One region of the Thioalkalivibrio sp. ALE23 genome, then DNA from elsewhere that is predicted to be linked to it. Evidence: riboswitches for the same ligand, from Rfam matches in the RefSeq annotation. Region 1 holds a riboswitch; the other holds the start of a gene.

Region 1 (7,778 bases):
GTCCTGCGCCAGAAATTGTGCCTGGAGCCGGGCATGCGCGTGCTGGACATCGGCTGCGGCTGGGGCGGGCTGGCGATGTATCTGGCCGAGCACGCGGATGTCCGGGTCGATGGCATCACCCTGTCGCGCGAGCAGCTGCGGGTAGCGCAGGACGAAGCGAAGCGCCGGGGCCTGGAGGACAAGGTGCGCTTCCTGTACCAGGACTATCGCGAGCACGACGATCAGTACGACCGGATCGTCAGTGTCGGCATGTTCGAACACGTGGGGCAGCCGAACTACGGCACCTTTTTCCAGCGGGTCAACGACCTGCTCAAGCCCGACGGGATCGCGGTGCTGCACACCATCGGTCGCCAGGAGCCACCGGGCACGGCCAACCCCTGGCTAAAGAAATACATCTTCCCCGGCGGTTACACCCCCGCCCTGTCCGAGGTGATGGAAGCGCTGGAGCCCACGCCGCTGTACACCACCGACATCGAATTCTGGCGGCTGCACTATGCCGAAACCCTGGCCGAATGGTACCGGCGCTTTCAGGCAGTCCGTGAAGAGGCGGCGGCCAGTTTCGACGAGCGCTTCTGCCGCATGTGGGAGTTCTATCTGGCCAGCTGCGAGGGCACTTTCCGCTGGTGGAAGCAGGTGGTGTTCCATATCCAGATGGCGCGTCGGCAGGATGCCGTTCCGCTCACCCGCGACTATCTCTGCGGGCGCGAAGACCCCGGGGTGCGTTCGGTGCCGCCGGCGGACGAGCTGATTTCTTCCGCGCGGTGAACCCCGGCCTCCGGCACGGGTCCAGTGTGGGTCCCCGCCGTTCTGACGGCGACGTGCGGGGCATTCGAGCTTTACACTGACCGGGGATTCCGGTGTTCGGGGAGTAGGGGTGTTCCGCCTTTTTCGTCAACGCAAGTCCGAGGCATCGGGGGCCCCCGAAACGCAGGAGTCGAATCAGGACCAGGTCCTGATCGAGGCTGCGGGACGCAGCCGCATCACCGAGGTGGCGACCAGTGCCCGCAAAGTCCCGTGGTCGCTGAACCTGCTGCAGCTTTTGTGGGCGGCCGGCCCCGTGACCTTCCTCGCGATGCAGGGCGGCTATTTCCTCGGGTTCGGCCATGCGGCTCCCACCCAGAACTTCGTCTTCTTCGCGGTTTACACCCTGCTGTTCGGGGTGATCGGCCTGATCGCGCGCTTTGTCGCCGATGCGACCCGCGGGCGGCGTCAGGAGCGCTCGCAGGTCCAGCTGCGCAATACCATCGATCTGCTGCCGGATCTGCTGTTCGCGACCCGTGACCTGGCCATGGGCGAGATGACGCCGGACATGCGGCGGCGCCAGTCGGCGGCGGTGCTGTTGCACGAGGTGGAGGTCTCCCCGGAGGCGGTGGCGGTCGCGGTGCGCGAAATGACCGGCGACCCGACGCTGGCCTCCACCGCCGAGCAGATCGAGATCTATCGGCGTCTGGGGCTGCATGCGCGGGTCGCGGACCTGGTGGAGGCCACCGCCGACGCGCGCATGGCCGCGCTCGAGCGGCTGCACGCCGAGGATTCGGATCTCGCCGAGCTGCTGCGTGACCGCCTGCGCGGGGTCGCGCCGACGCGCGAAGACGGCGTGCGCCGCATCGACCAGTTTCTCGAACGCCTGTTCTCCGCGGCGGATGCGGATGACCTTACGCGCTGCACCCTGGATGATGTCCAGGCGATCTTCGTGCTCGCCTTCGAGCTGGTCAACGGCCGCCAGATCAAGCGCCTGAGTTTCGAATGGTCGGGGCCCTGGCAGCTGGGCCGGGCGCTGGACCGGCTGGAATACCAGAGCAATCGCTTCCGCGTGGCCCAGGCCGGGGTGATCAGCCGTCTCCGCTCGCTGGGGATGCTGCTGGCGCAAAGCGAGACCAGTGGCATCACCCAGCAGCATCTGCGCGAACCCCTGCCGGTCATGGGACAGCAGGTGCTGGCCGGCCTGCGGACCATGCTGGAGGCGGAGCCGGACGTAAAGAGCCCCGACGGCCGTATCCTGGGTGCCGCGATGTCGCAGGTGGAAGAACTGCGTGAAGCCCGGGACCGCCTGATGCAGGCGCAGAGCCGTTACGCCAATGCGGTGGAACGCTGGGAAAACCTGCGCCGGCGCGAACGGGACCGCAAGGGTGATCAGCGCTGGCAGAAGCGTTCGGCCCGGCGGATCCGGGTGTCGGAGGAGCTGATCGAACTGGACGATGATCAGAAGATCCGGCTGGCCGACGGTCTGTGCGAATATCTCGAGGAGCTGCAGATCCGGCGCGAGGGCGATTTCATCTTCTTCGGCAAGAAGCCGCTGGACGGCGATACCGCCAAGCGCATCGGCATCCAGCTGGCGCTGCTGCTCGACCCGCTGGTGGAGCTGAGCAACCCCAGTATCCAGCGGGCGATCTATTCCAGCCCCGCGGCCTATCTCGGCGGGCTGTACGTGGGCATGAGCGCCGACGCCAAGGCCGGGCTGGGCTCCGCCATGGTGCGCATGGTGCGCCAGGATCTCGGGCGTGCGGCGGAGTGGCTCGCGCTGCGCCTGACCCGGGTCTACCACCTGCCGCTGACCGACGGCATGCGCAGCTTTCTCGAGACCCACTACGGGGCCAACCCCGAGCGCCTGGCGATGCTGGCCCAGAACACCGGGGACGAGTCCCACCCGGTGGCCCTGCGTGCCGAGCGCTCGCCGGAATTCGACGCGATGGTCCAGGACAAGGAATGGGGCCGCCTGCTGCGTCGTGGCGCCCGCTATCGCCAGGCCGAGGAGACGCGGCAGACCTGAACGCCGCGCGGTCGGCCGGAGAGCACGGGTGGAAAATCAGGGGGGGCTCATGTACCCTGCTCCCCGTTCCTCGGTGCCCTGGCGGTTTCGCCGCCGGGTTAAACGGGAAGTCCGGTGAGCGCCGCTTCGGCGCGAGTCCGGCGCTGCCCCCGCAACGGTGATCGAGCGCGGATCCATTCCGGAGTCCTTCGGCAGTGGATCCTCGAGGCTGGCGGCCGAATGCCACTGTGTCATGGACACGGGAAGGCGCCGCCCGCCGGGAATCTCCCGCTCGTCAGCCCGGAGACCGGCCGGGGAATGGTCGTGCGGCACGCGGAGGGCGTGCGAGACGGATGACCGTTCCCGCCACGGGTCCCCGTACCCGTTTCCCGCCGGGAATGCGTTCCTCGTCTTCCTCCCTCGCGCCGGCGCGATCCCCGTGAACCAGCGGCGTGCGGGCGGCTCGCCGGGAGATCCGAAGACATGAAACGCAGTATCCTTTCCGCAGCCATCGTTGCAGCCGTGTCCCCGGCCGTGGCCGACGAGGCGCCGGGCACCGACTCCGACTCCGCGACCCTGGAACCCGTTCAGGTCACTGCGACCCGTCTCAGCCAGACCGTGGACGAGGCCCTGGCCTCGGTGACGGTCATCGACCGCGAAGAGATCGAACGCCTGCAGCCGCGCCAGTTCACCGATCTGGTGGAGGGGCGCGCCGGGGTCTCGGTGGCGGGTAATGGCCCGTTCGGCAAGACGTCCAGTGTCTTCCTTCGGGGAACGAACTCCGATCACCACCTGATGCTGATCGACGGCGTGCGCATGGGGTCGGCCACCACCGGCGGTGCCAGCTGGCAGTTCCTGCCGCCCGAGGAGATCGACCGCGTGGAGATCGTGCGCGGGCCGCGCACCTCCATCTACGGCTCCGATGCCATCGGCGGGGTGACCCAGGTCTTCAGCCGCGCGGGCCGCGAAGGTCCGCCGCGGGTCAATGCCTTCCTTGGCGCCGGCAGCTTCAGCACCTGGGAGGCCGGAATCGGTGTGGCCGGCGGCACCGGGCGCACCGATTACAGCCTGTCCGTCAGTATGTTCGATACCGAGGGCATCGACGTGCAGGACGACGTGGGTGACGACGATCCGGATGGCTATGACAACACCTCGCTGGCCGGCAAGGTTGCCCACCGCCTCGACAACGGGATCGAACTTTTCGGCAATGTCCTCTATTCCGAAGGCAATACCGAGTTCGATGGTTTCGAGGATGAAACCGATTTCGTCCACGCGGCGATGCAGGCCGGTCTCCGATTGCCCGTTCTTGGTCGCTGGGATACCGAGCTTGCAGTGGCCCATAGTCGGGACGAAAACGACAATTTCGCGGGGGGGGGGTTCTCTTCGAGATTCGATACGAAGCGGGATCAGCTGACCTGGCGCAACGATGTCCGCCTGGGTGAACTCACCGACCTGATCGCCGGGGTAGACGCCTACGAGGACCGGATCTCGAGTACCACGGATTACGACGAGGACTCGCGCTACAACGTAGGGGTCTATTCGGTCGTACGTACCCAGCTCGGCAACCACGATCTGGAAGGCTCGCTGCGCTACGACGACAATGAAGCGTTCGGCGAGAAGACCACCGGGCAGGTCGCCTGGGGCATGCAGGCAACCGACGCCCTGCGGCTGCGCGCCAGCTACGGCACCGCGTTCAAGGCACCCACCTTCAATGACCTTTACTGGCCCTTTTCCGACCCGGCGAGATTCCGCGGAAACCCGGACCTCGAACCGGAGGAGTCGGAGACGTTTGAGCTCGGGGCGAGGTACTCGGCGAGTCTCGCGTATGTCGACGTCGCGGTGTTCGAGACGCGCGTGGACGACCTCATTACCGGGTTCCCGGTGCGCGAAAATGTCGACGAGGCACGGATTCGCGGACTGGAAGTCGAGGGAGGCCACGACCTCGGTCCGTGGAATTCGCGGGTCTCGCTGACCCTGCTGGATACGGAAAATCGTGACACCGGCAATGAACTGCGTCGCCGTCCGCCGGCGTCAGCCCGTTTCGACCTGGACCGCCGGATCGGTGATTTCTCCGTGGGCGGTACGATCCTCGCCCGCAGCCGCAGCTACAACGATGCTGACAATGACGAGCGGCTCTCGGGCTACGGCACCATGAATCTGCGTGCGGCCTATCGATTTGATCCGGAATGGAGTATCGAGGCTTCGCTGTCGAATCTTTTCGATCGCGACTACGTGGTCGCGCGTGACTCGGTTAACGATGCCGATTACAACAACCCCGGCCGCGCCGCGTTCGTGAAACTGCGTTATCAGCAGCAGAGGTAAGGTCATGGGCAATCGACTGTCGAAGATCGCGACCCGCACGGGTGACGAGGGGCGTACCGGCCTGGGTGACGGCTCGCGCGTGGACAAGGACTCGCATCGCGTCGAAGCCTTTGGTGACGTGGACGAGCTGAACAGCGTCATCGGGCGGGTGCTGGTGCACGAGCTGCCCGAGGACGTACGGCGTTCGCTGTCGCTGATCCAGCATGAGCTGTTCGACCTGGGCGCGGAGCTGGCGGTGCCGGGGCATCAGGCCCTGCCGGAGGCGTCGGTGGAGCGCCTCGATGTCGAGCTCGAGGGCTTCAATGACGAGCTGCCGCCGCTGGAGGAGTTCATCCTCCCGGGGGGCGGCCCGGCCACCGCGGATTGCCATATTGCCCGCACCGTCTGCCGCCGCGCCGAGCGGCGGCTGGTCGCGGTCAATCACCACGAGGCCCTGCGGCCCAGCTCGCTGGCCTACCTCAACCGCCTGTCGGATCTGCTGTTCGTACTGTGCCGGGTGCTGGCGCGCCACGAGAACGGTTCCGAGGTCCTGTGGCAGCCCGCCGCTCGGCGCGAGGCCTCCGGCGGCTGATTCTGCCCGCGACGCCGTGACGGCGGATCCGCGAAGGCCCCGATCGACAACAGTGCCGCGACGCTGACGCGACCCGCGGTCGATCTCCTTTTCTTCACGCTCCGTCGGGACGCCTCGAGTGTCCCGGCGGCAGTGTGTGCACGTATCCGGGTGTTGAATGATGAGTACATGGAAAAAACGCTACCCCCTGTTGCTGGCGCTACTGCTGCCGGGGGTTCCGGCGGCGGACACGGACGCGTCCCCGCATATCCTCGGCATCGTCTCGGATCGCTCCGCCGCCGAGGTCACGGCCGGGGCGCATCGTTTCCTCGAGGCCTTCCCCGAATCCGACGTGCGCCTGCGTACGCCGGAGCAGCTGGCCGACAAGGATGACTCCGAGGTCACCGCGTTGTGGGAGGACGCGGACGCCGTGCTGGTGGCGGCGGTGCTGGGCGACGAGGTCGGCCGGCTGACGCGGCTGCTGCGCGAGCGCGGTCCGGATGCCGAAGTGCCGCTGCTGGCGATCAACAGCGACCGGCAGCTGACGGCGCTGACCCGGTTGCGGGGCGAGCGCGTGCTGGCCGGCCTGGAAGCCGACGAGCGGACCGAGCTGGCGACCAATCCGGATGCCGACGAGGATCCGCGCGAACACCTGCGGGAGCAGCGGCAGGCGTTTCCCGAACAGGCCGGCTGGCTCACCGGCCGGGCGTATTACCAGGGGCGTACGCCGGAGAGCATGGAGGGCCTGATGCGCTGGCTGGCCGCCGAGGCCGGCCACGACATCGACGTGCCGCAGCCGGATCCGCGCGAGACCATCCGTTTCTACCACGACGGCCGCGCGGTGGATGACGCCGCCGCAATGGATCTGGATGAACGCCCGGCGGTCGCCCTGCTGGACCTGGACACCGGCGACCGGCCGGGGGACCGTGCACTGCTGGATGCCGCCTGCGACGCGCTGGAATCGCGCGATCTGCAGTGCTTCGGCGTGCTGGCGCGCTGGGGCGGCGCCAGCCGGCAGGCGGTGGAGGACCTGGCGCAGTCGGCGGCACCCGCCGATCTCGCCGGCATCGTCTCCCTGCAGGACTTCGTGATCGGGGGCGGCGGTAATCGCGAGGCGGTTGCCGGGGCGCTGGGCGAGCTGGACGTGCCGGTGGTCAAGGGCCTGCGCCTGGCCTCGCGGAGCGAGGATGAATGGCGGGTCGCGCATGACGGCATCCCCTGGGACAGCATCCACTACCAGGTCGCCATGCCCGAACTGCAGGGCGTGAGCCAGCCCACGGTGCTGGCCGCCGCCGGCGAGCCCGAGATCGACGACCGCACCGGCGTGCGCCTGATGCTCTCCGAGCCGATCCGGGAACGGGTCGACGCGGTGGCCGAACGCATGGCCCGCTGGCAGCGCCTGCGCGAGCGCTCCAATGCCGACAAGCGCGTGGCCATCGTCTACTACAACCATCCGCCGGGGCGCCACAACATCGGCGCCGACAAGCTGGATGTCCCCGAGTCGCTGCTGGAGACCCTGGATCTGCTGCGCGACGCGGGCTACGACACCGGGGATCACCCGGAAGATGCCGAGGCCCTGCTGGACGATATCCAGGATCGCGGCGTCAACCTGCCCGAACATGCCGACGCGGCCGCCGACATCGCCGGCCGCGTGGCCAGCCTGGATGCGGAGACTTATCGTTCCTGGTTCGAGACCCTGCCGGAGACCGTACAGGCCGAACTGGTGCACGGTCCGGTGGGCTATCTGCACGAGCGGCTGCTCAAGGCCCGCGAACTGGGCGCGACCGACGCCGCCGAGCGCGCGCTGGAGAACGGCATCGGCGATCTGCGCCACATGGTGCAGAACTACTCGCATGACGCGCAGCAGCGTGCGCAGTCACTGATCGACCAGCTGGAGCGCGAGTGGGAGGCGCTGCTGGACGGCGGCGGCGACCTGGCGCAGGCGGAATCCCTGCGCGACGCTCTCACGCGCACCGGCATCCCGGGCCTGAGCGGCTGGGGCGAACCCCCGGGCGAGGCCATGACCCACGACGGGGCGATGCATTTCCCCGGGATCGAATACGGCAACGTGTTCATCGGCCCGCAGCCGCCGCGGGGCTGGGAAGTCAGCGAGCGCCTGCTGCACGCCAACACCACGTTCCCGCCCACCCATCAGTA
Region 2 (7,778 bases), on a different contig from region 1:
TCGGACCAGTTGAAGAAGTGCTCGAACGCCGGTTCGCGGATCGGGTGCTCGGCCTCGCGCTCGGGACTCGGACGCACCGCGTTGTAGCGGTTGCCGCGGGACGGCGCCGGGCGCAGGGCGCGCAGTGCCCCGCGGAGGTCGAGCATGGCCAGCGCGGAGGATGCCGCATGCAGACGGTTCACCACCCAGTGGCGGCGCACTTCGTCACGGGCATCGGTCTGCAGCAGTTCCACCACACGCGAGGGCTGGCTGCGCGCCGGGGGCTCCAGCATCGCGTGCAGCCACATCCAGCTGCCGGTCACCCAGTTCCATAACCCCGGCGGACGCCGGCGACGTCGGGCCAGCCCCACCAGGCCCAGCAGCCACAGCCCCCACCAGACCACGTAGTGCCCCACCCCCACCTGGTCATCGATCCGCCGGATCAGGCGATTCTCGGTGGTGGTCTCGTCGAGGGCCGGGGTGAACGGACACAGGATGCGTTCCAGCCACTCGTCGATCCGGCGGGAGTCGAGCGCTACCGGGTCGAACAGCGACAGCAGCGCCGCCGGGGTCACTTCCATCACGTCCAGGCGGGTCAGCGCCGCGTCGGTCACCCGCGCCGCCGTCAGCATCATCAGCTGCGGGGTGTCCTGCTCCGGGTCCAGATACAGCAGCAGGACGCCCTGTCGGCGCATCACCGCGTCACGGATCATCTGCCCCGCGCCGCTGGTGACCTCGTGGGGTTCCTGACCGTCCCACACGGCCACCAGCATGTCCGAAAACGTCAGCGCCAGGTCATCCCGCAGGCGGTGCACCGACTCGGGCGGGTCCTCCGCACCATGAACGGGCTCGGCCCCCAGCACCACGCCACGGCGGGCATGCGCTCCCGGCTCGCCGGCCGTCTCGGGGCTGGTGGACATCAGATGCAGGTCCACATCCAGGCGCGCGGCCGCGGACCGCGCCAGCTCGTTGGTCCCGGTGGCACGCCCGGTGATCAGCCGCATCACCGGCGATACGTCCGCGTACACCGCATCGGTACTGGCGAAACGTTCCGCGGCCGCGCCGTACAGCCGCCGCAGCACCCGCTCCAGGGTGGCCTGCAGACTGGCCCGGCGGGCTTCGGTATCTCCGTGCGACAGCCAGTTGCGCTCCAGCCGCTGCCCGCGGTGCCCCCCCACCAGTACGGAGAACGCCGGGGTCAGCCGGACCTTGTACGGGTCTTCCCCGCCCCCTGTTTCCGCTGCCAACGCATATCCTCCGGGACGAAAACTGTGAAACCATATCACCGTGGCCGTCAGCCGACTGCCCCGCCCCGCCGGAATCTGCTATACGGCTGGAAGGTCGGGCGGGCCGACCGAACCGTTAAGGAAACAACCATGTTTGAACGAATCATGATCCCGGTGGATCTCGAACACACCGACAAGCTGCAGAACAGCCTCGAAATCGCGGCCAGGATGGCACGGGAGTACGACGCCACGGTGTACTACGTGACGGTTTCGGGGAGCCTGGCCAACCGTGCCGCCCGGACCCCGGAGGAAATGGAAAGGCATCTGGCGGACTTCGCCCGCGAACAGGGCGAGAAATACGGCATTCGCACCGATTCGAAGCTGATGCACAGCAACGACGTGGCGGTGGAGCTGGATGACAAGCTGGCTCAGGCGCAGAAGGAACTGGATGCCAACCTGGTGGTGATGGCCTCGCACATCCCGGGCGTGGCCGACCGATTGCATCTGATCAGTTCGAATGCGGGTGAGCTCGCCCGGCGCCTCCCGGTTTCGGTCTTCGTGCTGCGCTGATGATGTTTATCGCCTTTGTGCTGATGATCGGCTTTCTGATCATCGCCGCCGTTCTGCTGGTATGGCAGGTGAGCATCCTCTTCAGCGTGGTGATCGAAGAAGACGGCAGCGTGCACACCACCCGCGGGGATCCGCCGCGCAATTTCCTGCACGCGGTGCGCGAGGTGGTCAGCCGCCACGGGCTGCAGGGCGGCAGGATCACCGCGGTGCGTGGCCGCGACGGCGTTCGCGTGCGCTGTTCGCACCGGGTGCCGGAAGAGGCCCGTGCGCATCTGCAGGCGGCGGCGGAGCGGGTCAAGGTCGGCCGCCGCCGGCGCGGGCGCAAGAAGCGCCGCTGAAACCGGCCCTCCCCGGAACGGGCAGGGCCGGGTGATGCACCGTCAGAGCAGATCGTCCTGGATGGCGTCGATCGCATCCATGGCGCACTGGTGGTCGACATCGCCGCTGGGACTGCCCGACACCCCGATGCCCGCGACGATGCGCCCGTCGGAGGTGACCTGAGCGCCGCCGCCGAGGATGGTGACGTTGGGCAGGTGCTGGATGCCGTAGCTGACCTCGCCCGGGAAGGCATCATCGCGCAGCTCCAGCGTATCGGTACGGAAGCTGACCGCCGTCCAGGCCTTGCTCTGTGCAGTGCCGACGGTGTGCGGACCGGCGAACCGATCCCGCTTGAGAGCCTGAGTGGTCCCGAAGCGGTCGACCACCGCTGCGGTTACCTGTGCGTTGCGATCACGACAGGCATCCACCGCGGCCTCGACGGCCTTGGTCGCGATTTCGGGTGTCAGGCTGGGGGTGTTGAACGTGGCCGAATCGGCATGAACGGGCGCGGCGGCCAGAGTCATCAGGCCGCCGGCCAACAGTGCTGAACGCATGGATGGGGACATATCAACCTCCACGGTTGTGTGGACTCCACCCATTCTTGTAGGCCCCGTACGGGGATTTGGCAAGCTCCGTTTCGGGACGCCCGCCACGTTCCGGTCCGGCTCAACGGTTTCCGCAACCGGCGCGGCCGACCGCCATCAGGCCACCCGGCCGACCCGCTCGGACACCGCATCATCGGCCATCACCGGCGGGTACTGGCGAGCGAGCTCGCGCGCCGCCAGCACGAAGGTGTTCACCTGCGTGGCGTGCTCGCGCAGCTTGTGCGCCAGACCCGGGTCCTCGCTGACCTCGTCCACCACCACGCCGTCCGGGCGCTCTTCCACGTGCACTTCGATGCGCCCGCGCTGCTCGAAAAGGGTGCGATACAGCGGATCACGGTCACGCAAGTGTGCGCTCTCGCGCAGCCGCCGATGCAGTTCCGGCACGTGCACCCGCAGCAGCACGGCGAGTTCCGGATCCGTTGCCGTCGTCACCGTCCGGGTACCACCCTCGATGAACTCCAGCTCCCTCCGGATTGCGTCGTGGGACTCCAGCAGGCGCTGAAAGACCACCTGCTCACGCTCGTGCTGCTTGCGGGCTTCGGCGTCCAGGTGACCGCCGCAATCGATCATTCTCAGGTGCATCGTCATGGTCTGTCGGCCTCTTGCTGATGATCCTGCCCGGAAGAAGCAATCTCCCTGCCAACTCGTATTTCCCGCCATGACGCGGCCACATGCCGATGCCGCCGATCAGCTGACCACTCAAACTGCGAATATTGGCAGTCACTAATAAATGAAAATGCCACCTGTGACATCCGAACGCTCGCAAGTCACTGTCAAAAGGGGAAAATCATCTCCAAAAAATTTTCGAACATGGATTGATTCCAATTTGCGGCCGTGTATAATTCCCATTGTCGAGTCGACGGCAGCTCAGCGTCGGTTCGCCATGCAGGGGCCACCTGGCCCCTTCTCTCCTCCATCTCTTCTGGATTTTGCCGTCGGCTCTCGGTGCCCCCCGGACCGACCCGGCGGCCCTTTTTTTAATCCACCCGAATGGATCCCAGTGCAAACCACATGCCAAGCACTGACCGCGGCCGCGACCGTGGGTCAACCGGACACTGTTGGTTTGACACAACACATTAGTCCTCACTAATATTCCGTCTCCCCCGGGTGCTTCGTCGCCATCCCGACGACGAGTGAAACGGGAAGTCCGGTGCGTGCCCGGCCTCGACCTGCGCACAAGTCCGGCGCTGCCCCCGCAACGGTAGGCGGGTCACGGCAGACCCATGCGAACCACTGCGAAGAACGCGTCCGTTCAGGGCGTGCTTCGCGGGAAGGTGGTCTGCCCCGGAGCCAACGGCTCCAGCCCGCGAGCCCGGAGACCGGCCCGGAGGACAACGGAGAACCGCGGGGAGCGGTATCACCGGGCGGATCGGCATCGCTGCGCATCGGTTCACGACGCGCCGACGATGGCGCACGCCCGCCCCCCGCGGTCGACACCCACGACCACGGCGCACGGGCGGTGCGCAAAGAGGGTTCGCAATGTTCCCGAAGAAGAGATTTCCCGCGGCCCTGCTGGGCGGTGCCGCGGCCGTGCCCTTGTTGCTGGCGGCACCGCCGGCAACCGGCGAAGAAGACCCCGACGATTCCGCACGGGTACTGCCACAGGTCACCGTAACGGCGGCGACCCGCACCGAGCGTCTGGTGGAGAACACGCCCGCCTCCACCGAAGTGATCACCGGCGAGGACATCCGTCGCAGCGGGGCGACCATGCTGGACGAGGCCCTGCAGACCGGATCCAGCCTGTTTACCGGTGCCGACGGCAACCGGTTCTCGATCCGCGGCGGCGGCCGCGCCGACATCATCTACATGCTGGATGGCCGTCGGGTCAGCGGCACGTCCGGCCGGGGGTTCGAGCTCAACCGCATCCCGGTCATCCACGTGGAGCGCATCGAGATCGTGAAGGGCCCCGGCAGCGTGGTGTACGGCTCGGATGCGGTGGCCGGCGTGATCAACGTGATCACCCGCCAGCCGGATGCGGGCTTCGAAGGCAGCGTGGAGCTGCAGGGCGGCATGCCCGCCAGCGCCGATGGCGGGGAGCGCATCAACGGTTCGCTGTTTCTGGGCGGCGGCACCCGCGACACCCGGTTCCGGCTGCTGGCGGATGTGCTGGACCGCGAGGCCTATTCCGAAGACGCCACGGCCGACGTGCGCATCCCCGAGCAGGGCGACCGGGTGCGGCCGTCGGAGTCCGGCGCGCTGGAGGATGACCACGCGATCCAGGACCGCTATGCCTTCGACGAGGACCGCCGCGAGAGCGCGCGGGTCTACAACCTGCGCGCCGGCGTCAGCCACTGTTTCACCGACGACTTCAACGTGGAGCTGGAGGCCGGCCTGCTGCGCGAAGAGCGCGAGCGGCGCTTCCTGCACGAGCGCCCGCCGGTGGCCACCGGCTACACGAACAACAATGGCGATCCGGTGCGCGCCCTGCAGTTCCCGGCACAGCGCAGCGAGGACAGCGACCGGCGCGATCTGGCCGTGGCCGCCGAATGGTTCGTGACCGACACCCTGGAGCTGAATTACCAGGTCTACGAAAGCAAGTTCGAGATGGACCGCTCCAACACCTTCCTCGAGGCCGCGGACTTCGGCTTCGATGCCACCGGGGACAGCGAATTCGGCCCGCGCGAGGTCACCTTCACCGACCGCGTCCACGACTTCGCCGCCACCTGGCGGCCCGACGCCCGCCACACGGTACTGACCGGCTTCGAACACAAGCATCAGACCTACCGCGACCGCGAACCGGCGCACGAGCCGGAAGACGACCAGTGGGTCGGCGGGGTGTTCCTGCAGCACGAATGGGCGATCAGCGAGCGCCTGGATCTGGTCTACGGCGCCCGCCACGACGAGACCTCCACCGAGGTCGACAACACCTCGCTGCAGGCCGGCGCGGTCTATCGCCTGGCCCCCGAGGCCCGGCTGCGCGTGCAGTATGCCGAGGGGTTCAAGCTGCCGGAATTGCGTTCGTTCCACGTGGACACCCTGAACCCGCGCGGACAGCGGGTGCTGGGCGCCCATGTCGTCGATCCGGCTGTCGGCAACACGCGCCATGAACTCGACCCCGAGACCAGCCGCAATGCCGAGCTCGGCATCGCCGGCGACCTGCGCCTGAGCGACACCACCACGGGGCATTACGACGTGGGCCTGTTCTACACCGAGTTCGATGACCGGATCGCGCAGACTCAGGGCGATGGCGACTACCGCACGTTCCGCAACGTGAGCAACGCCCGCGCCCGCGCCCGCGCCCGCGGCGTGGAGACCCGCCTGGGCGCGGACTTCAACTCGCAGGTGGAGCTGCGCCTGGGGGGCACCTGGATGGATGCGATCGATCGGGACAGCGGCGAGACCCTGACCGACACGCCGGAACTCACCATGGTGGCGAGCGCGCTGTGGACGCCCACGGAAGAATTGCGCCTGCAGCTGCGCAGCCGCTACGTGGATGAGGTACGCGTGGCCGGGGACGAATGGGATGGCTCGTTCACCCTGACCAGTCTGAACGTGGAGTACGCGCCGGCGGCCTGGGAGGACGTCACCCTGCGCGGCGGGATCGACAACCTGTTCGATGCCGACAATGAAAGTTCGCTGGCAGCGGATCCCGGCCGCTTCCTCCACGCCGGGGTCCGGTACGACTTCTAGGACGTCCGGTCCGGGGACCGGGAGGGCTGCCTTGAAGGGCAGTCCTCCCCCTGGTTTTCATGTCGTTTCTGTCACCACATTGCTCATACGAAGGACTACCCCGGGTTCGGATTGGAACCCGACTCGCTGCAATATTCCTGCCAGGCTGCCGATCCGCCGCGCAGCACGCGGGCGTCGATGTCCATCGCGCGCAGGCTCTCGGCCACCAGATGGGAACGCCCGCGCCCGCCACAGAACACCACCACGGGCTGCGCCGGATCCTCCAGATGGGACTCGATGCTGGCCTCCAGCCTGGGCCGGGGGATGTTCACGGCCCCCTCGATGGACCCGGCCTCCACCTCCTCCGGCTGGCGCACGTCCACCAGCAGCAGCGGTTCACCGGACTCCCGCCAGCGAGCCAGCTCCGCCGGCTCCACGTGCGGCAGGGTCTGTTCCAGACGGGTGATGCGTTCTTCGAAACGGCTCATGACGATTCCTCGGGTATGGTGGAGAGGTAATTCGAGCTTGCCGGCAGGCCGCCGGAGACCGCAACCTGAGCGGTACTCGTGCGCGATACCTCCGGTGGTGCCAACATGACCGACACTTCCGACGTCCGCCGGCCGGGCTTCGTCGCCCACATGGCGACGGTCTTCATCAACGCCCTCAACGACAACTTCTTCCGCCTGGTCGTCATCTTCATCGCCCTGCGCGAGTTCGTTGCCGAGGGCGAAGGCACGTTCTATTACAGCCTGGTCGGATTCGTGTTCCTGCTGCCGTTCGTGCTGTTCTCGCCTTGGGCCGGCTACATCGCCGACCGCTACAGCAAGAAGGCGGTGATCGTCGCCACCCGCTCGGCCGAGGCCGTGGTGCTGCTGACCGCCGCGCTCATGCTGATCATCGACTACTTCCCCGGACTGCTGGTGACCGTGTTCCTGATGGGCCTGCAAAGCACCTTCTTCAGCCCGGTGAAGTTCGGCATCCTCCCGGAGATCGTGCGCTACGCGCAGCTGTCGCGCGCGAACGGGCATATCCAGCTGTGGACCTTCCTGGCGATCATCCTCGGCACCGCGCTGGCCGGCTTCGTGATGGAGTTCGCCGGCGAGGCGCTGTGGATCCCGGCGGCGGTGATCGTGGCGCTGTCGCTCACCGGCCTGGTCACCAGCTTCTTCGTCACCCCCACCCGCGCGATCAACAATCCGGCGCCCTTCCGGCTGAACCCGTTCGCCACCGTGGTGCAGTCGATCGCCGAGATCCGGCCGCAGCGGGTGCTGTTCCTGGTGGTCCTCGGCATCGCGTGGTTCTGGGCCCTGGGCACGTCGTACCAGCTCAACGTCCCGCTGTTCGCCGAGCTGCACCTGGGCCTGGGCGAGCTGGCCACCGGCATCATCCTGACGACCCTGGCCCTGGGCATCGGCACCGGCAGCATCCTCGCCGGCTATCTGTCGCGCGGCGGCATCGCCATGCACCATGC

What was found. Region 1 has a riboswitch for cobalamin ahead of F573_RS0106205 (TonB-dependent receptor domain-containing protein). Riboswitches for the same ligand answer to the same signal wherever they lie in the genome.
Region 2: another riboswitch for cobalamin. It lies ahead of F573_RS0112395 (TonB-dependent siderophore receptor); the one in region 1 lies ahead of F573_RS0106205 (TonB-dependent receptor domain-containing protein).

Annotation. Positions count from the first base shown of each region.
Region 1 covers NZ_KB900032.1:528,220-535,997, forward strand. Annotated here, with positions in the region: gene F573_RS0106195 (class I SAM-dependent methyltransferase) at 1-765, shown strand, start outside; gene F573_RS0106200 (hypothetical protein) at 875-2,770, shown strand; cobalamin riboswitch at 2,825-3,080, shown strand; gene F573_RS0106205 (TonB-dependent receptor domain-containing protein) at 3,233-5,071, shown strand; gene F573_RS0106210 (cob(I)yrinic acid a,c-diamide adenosyltransferase) at 5,076-5,642, shown strand; gene F573_RS0106215 (cobaltochelatase subunit CobN) at 5,803-7,778, shown strand, end outside.
Region 2 covers NZ_KB900037.1:17,726-25,503, reverse strand. Annotated here, with positions in the region: gene F573_RS0112420 (hypothetical protein) at 1-1,226, opposite strand, end outside; gene F573_RS0112415 (universal stress protein) at 1,356-1,775, shown strand; gene F573_RS0112410 (DUF3634 family protein) at 1,775-2,113, shown strand; gene F573_RS0112405 (heme-binding protein) at 2,156-2,659, opposite strand; gene F573_RS0112400 (hypothetical protein) at 2,795-3,286, opposite strand; cobalamin riboswitch at 3,787-4,041, shown strand; gene F573_RS0112395 (TonB-dependent siderophore receptor) at 4,178-6,328, shown strand; gene F573_RS0112390 (rhodanese-like domain-containing protein) at 6,424-6,795, opposite strand; gene F573_RS0112385 (MFS transporter) at 6,901-7,778, shown strand, end outside.